Regions from separate parts of the Nonomuraea sp. NPDC054003 genome, predicted to be linked through region 2. Evidence: riboswitches for the same ligand, from Rfam matches in the RefSeq annotation. Region 2 holds a riboswitch; the other holds the start of a gene.

Region 1 (4,960 bases), on a different contig from region 2:
GCGGCGCGCAGCTCGGCCTCCGCCTCGTCGTAGTCGCCCACCTCGCCGGCCAGCCGGGCCAGCGCCAGGTGCGCGAGCGGCACGTACGAGGGGGTGCCGACGCCGAGCACGGCCTGCCAGGCCCCGCGCGCCTGGTCCAGCCGCCCTTCACGCTCGAACCCCTGAGCCAGGTGGCAGGCGGCCTGGGCGGCGAACTCGGGGTGCCCGGTGGCCAGCGCCGTCCTGGCGGCGGCCCGCGCCCCCTCCACGTCGCCCGCCTGGTCGAGCACCACGGCGAGCCCCACGGCTGCCTGCGCCCGATCGGGGCTGCCGGGCTGCGCGGCGAGCTCGGCGAGTATGGCGGCCGCGCCGTCGAGGTCACCGCCTTCGGCCAGGCGGCGGGCGGTGTCGAGCGGCGGGGTCTCCAGCTCTGAGAACGTCAAGAGAGCTCCTTCGGCGACGAACGCCCCGAGCCTAACGAGTTCTCGCGATCATGTCTGCTCGGTTGACCCCATCGGTCTGGCTGACGCCCGATTGGTCCGAAATGCCCCCTCTGGAACGCGAACAGGCCCGGCCGCGCGGGCCGGGCCTGGACCGCCGTTGTCAGTCCTCGTACGCCTCCAGAGGCGGGCAGGAGCACACCAGGTTACGGTCGCCGTACGCCTGGTCGATCCGCCGCACCGGCACCCAGTACTTGTCCTCGCGCAGCGACGGCACCGGATAGGCCGCCTCGCTCCGCGCGTACGGGTGACTCCACTCGTCGGCGGTCAGCGCCTCCGCGGTGTGGGGGGCGTTCCGCAGGGGGTTGTCGGCCGGGTCGTACTCGCCGGAGGCCACCTTGGCGATCTCCGCGCGGATGGCGACCATCGCGTCCACGAACCGGTCCAGCTCGGCCAGGTCCTCGCTCTCGGTCGGCTCGATCATGAGCGTTCCGGCGACGGGGAAGGACATGGTGGGCGCGTGGAAGCCGTAGTCGATGAGCCGCTTGGCCACGTCGTCGACGGTGACGCCGGTCTCCTTGGTGATCTGCCGCAGGTCCACGATGCACTCGTGGGCGACCAGCCCGCCCCTGCCGGTGTAGAGGACGGGGTAGTGCGGGGCGAGGCCGCGGGCGAGGTAGTTGGCCGACAGGATGGCCTGCTCGGTCGCTGCGGTGAGGCCGTCACTGCCCATCATCCTGATGTACGCCCACGAGATCGGCAGGATCCCGGCGGAGCCGTACGGAGCGGCAGAGACGGGCCCGACGGGAGAGCCGTCGCGCAGCGGGTGGCCGGGCAGGTAGGGGGCGAGGTGGGCGCGGACGGCGACCGGGCCGACGCCGGGCCCGCCGCCGCCGTGCGGGATGCAGAACGTCTTGTGCAGGTTGAGATGGGAGACGTCGGCGCCGAACTCGCCGGGCTTGGCCAGGCCGACGAGCGCGTTGAGGTTGGCCCCGTCGACGTACACCTGGCCGCCGGCGTCGTGCACCTTGGCGCAGATCTCCGTGACGGTCTCCTCGTAGACGCCGTGCGTCGACGGGTAGGTGACCATGATCGCGGCCAGCCGGTCGCGGTGCTTGCCGATCTTCGCGTCGAGGTCGGCCAGGTCGACGTTGCCGTCGTCGTCGCAGGCCACGACCACGACCCGCATGCCGGCCATGACGGCGCTGGCGGCGTTGGTGCCGTGGGCGGACGACGGGATGAGGCAGACGTCGCGCCCGGTGTCCCCGTTGGCGCGGTGGTAGGCGCGGATGGCCAGCAGCCCGGCGAACTCGCCCTGGGAGCCGGCGTTCGGCTGGATGGAGACCTTGTCGTAGCCGGTGACCTCGGCGAGCCAGTCCTCCAGCGTGCGGATCAGCTCGCCGTAGCCGAGCGCCTGCGCCTCGGGCGCGTACGGGTGGATGCCGGCGAACTCGGGCCAGGTGATGGGCTCCATCTCGGTGGTCGCGTTCAGCTTCATCGTGCAGGAGCCGAGCGGGATCATCGAACGGTCGAGCGCGATGTCCTTGTCCTGGAGCCTGCGCAGGTAGCGCAGCATCGAGGTCTCGCTGTGGTGGGTGTTGAACACCGGGTGGGTGAGGAAGTCCGACTCGCGCAGCAGGGAGGACGGCAGCGCGTCGTCCACGGCGTCCAGGGCGGCGTCCGCGCGGTCGACGCCGAAGGCCGCCCACACCTTGGCGAGCTCGGCGGCGCCGGTCTTCTCATCGCAGGCGATGGAGACGTGGTCGGCGTCGGCCTGCCACAGGTTGACGCCGCGCTCGGCGGCCGCGGCGACGATGCCGGCGGCCCGGCCGGGAACGCGGGCCAGCACGGTGTCGAAGAACTCGGCGTGCACGACCTCGACGCCGCCCTCGCGCAGCCCCGCGGCGAGCGCGGCGGCGTGCCGGTGCACCCGCCGGGCGATCCGCCGCAGCCCGTCGGGCCCGTGGTAGACGGCGTACATGCCGGCGATGACCGCGAGCAGGACCTGCGCGGTGCAGATGTTGCTGGTGGCCTTCTCGCGGCGGATGTGCTGCTCGCGGGTCTGCAGGGCCAGCCGGTACGCGGCCGCGCCGTCGGCGTCGACCGACACCCCGACCAGGCGGCCGGGCATCTGGCGCTGCAGTCCCTCGCGTACGGACATGTAGGCGGCGTGCGGCCCGCCGTAGCCGAACGACACGCCGAACCGCTGGGAGGAGCCGACGGCGATGTCGGCGCCGAGCTCGCCCGGGGCGGCCAGGAGCGTGAGCGCCAGCAGGTCGGCGGCGGCCACGACCAGCGCGCCGGCCTCGTGCGCCCGCTCGGCCACGGCGCGGAAGTCGCGCAGCCGCCCGGACGCGCCGGGGTACTGGACCAGCACGCCGAAGCATTCGGGCAGGTCGCCGGTCAGGTCGCTCTCGACGAGCTCGATGCCGAGCGGTTCGGCGCGGGTGGCCAGCACGGCCTTGGTCTGCGGCAGCGTGTCGGCGTCCACCACGAACACCGGGCTCTTGGCCTTGCCGGCGCGGCGTGCCAGCGTCATGCCCTCGGCCGCGGCGGTGGCCTCGTCGAGTAGGGACGCCCCGGCGACGGGCAGGCCGGTGAGGTCGGAGACGACGGTCTGGAAGTTCAGCAGCGCCTCCAGCCGGCCCTGCGAGATCTCCGGCTGGTACGGGGTGTAGGCGGTGTACCAGCCCGGGTTCTCCAGGAGGTTGCGGCGGATGACGGCGGGCGTGACCGTGTCGTGGTAGCCGAGGCCGATCATGGAGGTGAGCACCTGGTTGCGGCCGGCGAGGGCGCGCAGTTCGGCGATGGCCTCGGCCTCGCTCGCGGCGGCCGGCAGTTTGAGCCGGTCCTTGGCCCTGATGGCCTCGGGCACGGCCACCGCGACCAGGTCCGCGACCGATTCGAAGCCGACGGCCTCGAGCATGCGCTGCTGCTCGGCCGCTGAGGGCCCGATGTGCCTGCTGGAGAACGGCGGTGCTGACAGGTCGGTCATGGAGATGCCTCCCGAGGCTGTGGAGACCGGCGCTGGGCGCGGGCGTATGCCGGATCTCCCCCTCTGTCATGGCGACCTGAGAGCTTCACCCCGCTACGGGGCTTGCACCGTCGGTGAAGTGCGCCTGGCGGACGCACCTGCTTTCCAGAGTTGCCTCACCCGAGCGGTACGGGCGCCTGAGAGATTCCGGGGAGGGTTGCTCCTTCGGCGCCCCGGCGGTGCCGGGGACTCTCCCGCACGGGGTCGTCAGCATGTCCTAGATTACAGCCTCGACCCTAATTGGGGTGGTACGGGGCGTCACCCGATGCGGCGCGCGCGCCGCCGCCGGGCCAGTTCGTCAGCGGGATGGTCGGCCGGGACGTCGTCCACGACCGCCGCCCGTTCCCCCGGCAGCTCCGCGAGGGATCCTTCGACCTCGCGCCAGACCCGGCCGAGCGCTATGCCGAACACGCCCTGACCGCCCTGGAGAAGGTCGATGACCTCGTCGGCCGAGGTGCACTCGTAGACGCTGACGCCGTCGCTCATCAGCGTGATCTGCGCGAGGTCGGCGACCCCGCGGTCGCGCAGATGCTGGACGGCGGTGCGGATCTGCTGGAGGGAGACTCCGGTGTCGAGGAGCCGCTTGACGACTTTCAGGACCAGGATGTCGCGGAAGCTGTAGAGGCGCTGGGAGCCGGAGCCGTGCGCGGCTCTTATCGTGGGCTCCACCAGGCCCGTGCGCGCCCAGTAGTCGAGCTGCCTGTAGGTGATGCCGGCCGCCGCGCAGGCTGTCGGCCCGCGGTATCCGATGTCGTCCGGCAGCGTGGCAGGCTGCTCGTCGAAGAGCAATCCTTGTTCTCCGGCACGCTGCCGCGCACTCTCGCGCCGCACCGGATCTTCCTGGCCGGCCGTCTTTCCCTCGCCGCTGCTGACCGCCACGCGGACCTCCGGCTTTCTCTCATCCCGTGGCCTCATCTGGGGGTTCGTAAAAGGTCGACCACGGGTTTCACTTGCACCGTAGGACCGTGACCATGCTCAGTCAACGATCCGGCTCGGCGCGTCGTGAAGCGTAAATGCACTGAAATACCTACCCCGCCCGGCCGAAGTCCTCGGGTGAGATCGTGTCAAGGAACTCCCTGAACTTCTCCACCTCGTCCTCCTGGTCGTCGGGGATGATCACACCGGCCTCCTGGACCACCTCCTCGCTGGCGAAGATGCGGGCTCCGGTGCGGAGCGCCAGCGCGATCGAGTCGGAGGGCCGGGCGCTGACCTCCACGCCGTTGGAGAACACGAGGTCGGCGAAGAAGATGCCGTCACGCAGAGCGACGATGTTGACGGCGCGCAGACCCACGCCGAGCGCGCTCAGCACGTCCCTGAAAAGATCGTGGGTGAGCGGCCGGGGCGGCGGCTCGTCGGCCTGTGCCAGCGCTATGGCCGTCGCTTCGGTCATGCCGATCCAGATCGGCAGGAACCGCTCCCCGTGTGCCTCCTTGAGCAGAACGATCGGCTGATTGGTGGGCATTTCTACCCGAACGCCCACTACCTCCATCTGCAACACGGGCTGCTC
Region 2 (4,960 bases):
AGCGCCTGTGAAGATCATCAATCCGGCGACGGAGCAGGTCGTGGCCGAGGTCGAGATGGCCGGGGCCGCCGCGGTCGACGAGGCCGTGGCCAGGGCCGCGAAGGCCTACCGGGAGTGGCGTGAGGTGGCCCCGGGCGACCGGGCGCGGCTGCTGCGCGGCTTCGCCGACCTGGTCGACGCGCACGCCGAGGAGCTGGCGATGCTGGAGGTGGCCAACGCCGGCCACCCCGTCGGCAACGCCCGCTGGGAGGCGGCCGCCGTCCGCGACGTGCTCCACTACTACTCCGGCGCTCCCGAGCGCAACCACGGCAGGCAGATCCCGGTGCCCGGCGGCGTGGACGTCACGTTCCAGGAGCCGCTGGGCGTGGTGGGCGTGATCGTGCCGTGGAACTTCCCGATGCTGATCATGTCGTGGGGCGTCGCGCCGGCCCTCGCGGCGGGCAACACGGTCATCGTCAAGCCCGCCGAGCAGACCCCGCTGACCGCGCTGCGGCTGGCCGAGCTGGCCCTGGCGGCGGGCCTGCCCGAGGGGGTGCTCCAGGTCCTGCCCGGGGTGGGGGAGGTCGCGGGCGCCCGGCTGGTCGAGCACCCCGGCGTCGCCAAGATCGTGTTCACCGGCTCGACCGAGGTGGGCAAGGAGATCGCGGCCAAGGCCGCCGCCCACGTCAAGCGACTCACGCTGGAGCTCGGCGGCAAGTCGGCCAACATCGTCTTCGCCGACGCCGACGTCGCCAAGGCCGCCGCCGCCGCCCCGTACGCGGTCTTCGACAACAGCGGTCAAGACTGCTGCGCCCGCTCGCGCGTGCTGGTGCAGGAGAGCGTGTACGACGAGTTCCTGGAGCGGTTGTCGGAGGCGGTGCGCGGGCTGCGCGTCGGCGACCCGCTCGACCCCGCCACCGAGATGGGCCCGCTGATCAGCGCCGAGCACCTGGAGCGGGTCCGCGGCTTCGTCGCCGACCCGTACCTGCAGGGCTCGTGCCCGCAGGGCCGCGGCTACTGGTTCCCGCCGACGGTGCTGACCTCGAACGTCACCGACCGGGCGTTCACCGAGGAGATCTTCGGGCCTGTCGTGTCCGTGGTGCCGTTCGCCGGCGAGGCCGACGCGGTCCGCATCGCCAACGACACCCGCTACGGCCTGTCCGGCTCCATCTGGACCCGCGACATCGGCCGGGCGCTGCGGGTGGCCCGCGCGGTCGAGTCCGGCGCGCTCTCGGTCAACTCCAACTCCTCGGTCCGCTACTGGACCCCGTTCGGCGGCTTCAAGGAGTCGGGGCTCGGCCGCGAGCTGGGCCCCGACGCGCTCGCCGCCTTCACCGAGACCAAGAACGTCTTCATCTCAACGGAGTAGCCCTATGCAGCGTTTGCTGGACCGCGTGGCCGTCATCACCGGAGCGGGCAGCGGCATCGGCCTGGCCACCGCGCACCGGTTCGCCGAGGAGGGCGCCAAGGTCGTCTGCGTCGACATCGACGAGGAGGCGGGCGCCAAGGCCGCCACCGAGATCGGCGGCCTGTTCGTCAAGGCCGACGTGACCAGCGAGGACGACGTGGCGCGGATGTACGAGACCGCGTTCGAGACCTACGGGAGCGTGGACGTCGCGTTCAACAACGCGGGCATCTCGCCGCCCGACGACGACTCCATCCTGGAGACCGGCATCGACGCCTGGCGCCGGGTCCAGGAGGTCAACCTGACCAGCGTCTACCTGTGCTGCAGGCACGCCATCGGCTACATGCGCCGCCAGGGCAAGGGCTCGATCATCAACACCGCCTCGTTCGTGGCCGTCATGGGGTCGGCGACCTCGCAGATCTCCTACACCGCTTCCAAGGGCGGGGTGCTGGCCATGTCGCGCGAGCTGGGGGTGCAGTTCGCCCGGGAGGGCATCCGGGTCAACGCGCTGTGCCCGGGGCCGGTCAACACGCCGCTGCTCCAGGAGCTGTTCGCCAAGGACCCCGAGCGGGCGCAGCGGCGGCTGGTGCACGTGCCGCTCGGCCGCTTCGCCGAGGCGTCGGAGATCGCGGCCGCGGCCGCCTTCCTGGCCAGCGACGACGCGTCGTTCATCACGGCGTCGCAGTTCCTGGTCGACGGGGGGATCTCCGGCGCGTACGTGACGCCGCTGTGAGCCGGCCCGTCATCGGCGTCAGCACCTACGTCGAGCCCGCCCGGTTCACGGTGTGGGACCTGCCCGTGGCGCTGCTGCCGTACATGTACGTGGAGCAGGTGACGCGGGCGGGCGGGCAGCCGGTGCTCATCCCGCCGGCGGGCGATCCGGCTGCGCTGGTGACCCGGCTGGACGGGCTGATCCTGGCGGGCGGCGGGGACATCGACCCGGACCGGTACGGCGCGTCGCCCCACCCCCGCACCGACTACATCCGGAAATTTCGTGACACCGCCGAGTTCGCCCTGATGACCGCGGCCCTGGAAGCCCGGACCCCCTTCCTGGGCGTCTGCCGGGGTCTCCAGGTCCTCAACATCGCCATGGGCGGCACCCTCCACCAGCACCTGCCTGACGTCGTCGGCCACACCGGCCACTCCCCCGCCCCGGGCCGGTTCGGCCCCCTCCCCGTGCGCCCCGCCGCCGGCAGCAAGCTCGCCAAGATCCTCGGCGGCGCCCCGGTCACCGTGCCCCACTACCACCACCAGGCCGTCGACCGCCTGGGGGCGGGCCTGACGGTGACGGCCACCTCCGAGGACGGCACGATCGAGGCCGTGGAGCTCGACTCCCACCCGTTCGCCGTCGCCGTCCAGTGGCACCCTGAGGCCGCCGACGACTGCGCGCTCTTCGAAGCCCTGGTCGCGCATGCCGCGGAGTTCGCGGACGCGACAATTCACCCCGAAGGCCATTAGGCTTGCCACATCACCGTCGAAGCCGTGCGGGAGAGCGCCCTGACAGCCGGTCGGGGCCCCTGAAGGAGCAAGCCCTCCCCGCGAACCTCTCAAGGCAAAGGACCGTACGGCCGAGGTGTCCTCTGGAAAGCAGGTCCGCGCGACCTCGCCGAAGGTGAAAGTCCGGAAAAAAGCCGGGTGAAGCTCTCAGGCACCGACGACAGAGGGGGAGGATCCCGGCATCCGATCCTGTCCTGAGGTGCGACATGTCACGACCGACGCCGCTGAGAGACGTGCACGAGTCTCTCGGCGCCACCCTGACCGACTTCGCCGGCTGGCTCATGCCGCTGCGCTACGGCAGCGAGTCCGCGGAGCACAACGCGGTCCGCCAGGCGGCCGGGCTCTTCGACCTGTCGCACATGGGGGAGATCTTCCTCACCGGCCCGCAGGCGGCGGACGCCCTGGACTACGCCCTGGTGGGACACCTGTCGGCGCTGGCGACCGGGCGGGCGCGCTACACGATGATCGTCGACGAGCGCGGCGGGGTGCTGGACGACCTCATCGTCTACCGGCTCGGCGACGAGGAGTTCATGGTCGTGGCCAACGCCTCGAACGCGGGCAAGGTCGCGGACGAGCTGATGACCCGCGCCAAGGCGTACGACGCGCGGGTCGAGGACCGCTCCGACGAGTACGCCCTCATCGCCGTCCAGGGCCCGCGCTCCCAGGAGATCCTCGCCACCCTCACCGACGCCGACCTGGCCGGGCTCAAGTACTACACCGGCCTGCCCGGCAGGGTCGACGGGCGTGAGGCGCTCATCGCCCGCACCGGCTACACCGGCGAGGACGGCTTCGAGCTGTTCGTGGCCGTCCAGGACGCGGTGCCGCTGTGGCACGCGCTGACCGCCGCCGGCGAACCGTACGGGCTGAAGCCGGCCGGGCTGTCCAGCCGTGACACGCTCCGCCTGGAGGCGGGCATGCCGCTGTACGGCAACGAGCTGAGCGTGAAGCTGACCCCGTTCGACGCGGGGATGGGCAGGGTGGTGAAATTCGACAAGCCGGGCGACTTCGTGGGCAGGTCGGCGCTGGAGGCGGTCAAGGACACCCCGCCGCGGCGCCGCCTGACCGGGCTGGTCGCGCGCGGCCGCCGGGTGCCCCGCCACGGATACCCGGTGACCAAGGACGGTGCCGTCGTCGGCGAGGTCACCAGCGGCGCGCCCTCGCAGACGCTGGGCAAGCCCATCGCGCTGGCCTACGTCGACGCCGGCATCGACGCCGGCGAAGGTCTGGCCGTCGACATCAGGGGCAGGCAAGAACCCGTGGACGTGGTCGAGCTGCCCTTCTACAGGAGGAACAAGTGAGCAACATCCCTGACGACCTGAGCTACACCAAGGAGCACGAGTGGATCTCCGGCCTGGAGGACGGCCTGGTCGCCACGATCGGCATCACGGCCTTCGCCGCCGAGGCCCTCGGTGACGTGGTCTACGTGCAGCTCCCGGAGGTCGGCTCGACCGTGGAAGCCGGGGACTCGATCGGCGAGGTCGAGTCCACCAAGTCCGTGAGCGAGATCTACACGCCTGTCGGCGGCGAGGTGGTCGAGGTCAACCAGACCCTGGTGGACGACCCGTCGCTGGCCAACAGCGACCCGTACGGCGAGGGCTGGATGTTCAAGGTGCGCGCCGACGGCGACGCCGCCGACCTGCTCTCCGCCGAGGAGTACGCCGCCCTCACCTCGGGCGAGTCCTGACCCACCCGCCGGGGCCCGGCACCGGGCCCCGGCCCCGCGCGTGAAAGGCGCACATCAATGGCGATCAGCGTCTTCGACCTCTTCAAGATCGGGATCGGTCCGTCCAGCTCCCACACCGGCGGCCCGATGGCCGCCGCCCACCGGTTCGCGCGCGGCCTGCACCAGGACGGGCTGCTCGGCCGTACGGCACGTGTCGAGGCCATCCTGTACGGCTCCCTCGGCCTGACCGGCAAGGGCCACGGCAGCGACAAGGCCGTCCTGCTGGGCCTGTCGGGCGAGAAGCCCGAGCTGGTGGACGTCGACACCGTGGACGAGCGGCTGGCCGCGATGCGCGAGTCCGGCACGGTCCGGCTGTTCGGCGAGCGGGAGATCCCGTTCGTGATCGGCGAGGACCT

Evidence for each region. Region 2 has a riboswitch for glycine ahead of gcvT (glycine cleavage system aminomethyltransferase GcvT). Riboswitches for the same ligand answer to the same signal wherever they lie in the genome.
Region 1: it holds a riboswitch for glycine, as region 2 does, so the genes downstream of both, gcvP (aminomethyl-transferring glycine dehydrogenase) here and gcvT (glycine cleavage system aminomethyltransferase GcvT) in region 2, are expected to answer to the same signal.

Annotation. Positions count from the first base shown of each region.
Region 1 covers NZ_JBVJKR010000004.1:451,423-456,382, reverse strand. Annotated here, with positions in the region: gene ACZ6YG_RS12690 (tetratricopeptide repeat protein) at 1-422, opposite strand, end outside; gene gcvP (aminomethyl-transferring glycine dehydrogenase) at 583-3,414, opposite strand; glycine riboswitch at 3,569-3,660, opposite strand; gene ACZ6YG_RS12680 (MerR family transcriptional regulator) at 3,712-4,332, opposite strand; gene ACZ6YG_RS12675 (bifunctional nuclease family protein) at 4,481-4,951, opposite strand.
Region 2 covers NZ_JBVJKR010000008.1:283,420-288,379, reverse strand. Annotated here, with positions in the region: gene ACZ6YG_RS22885 (glutamine synthetase family protein) at 1-11, shown strand, start outside; gene ACZ6YG_RS22880 (aldehyde dehydrogenase family protein) at 56-1,348, shown strand; gene ACZ6YG_RS22875 (3-oxoacyl-ACP reductase) at 1,353-2,117, shown strand; gene ACZ6YG_RS22870 (gamma-glutamyl-gamma-aminobutyrate hydrolase family protein) at 2,114-2,842, shown strand; glycine riboswitch at 2,860-2,957, shown strand; glycine riboswitch at 2,958-3,055, shown strand; gene gcvT (glycine cleavage system aminomethyltransferase GcvT) at 3,088-4,179, shown strand; gene gcvH (glycine cleavage system protein GcvH) at 4,176-4,565, shown strand; gene ACZ6YG_RS22855 (L-serine ammonia-lyase) at 4,623-4,960, shown strand, end outside.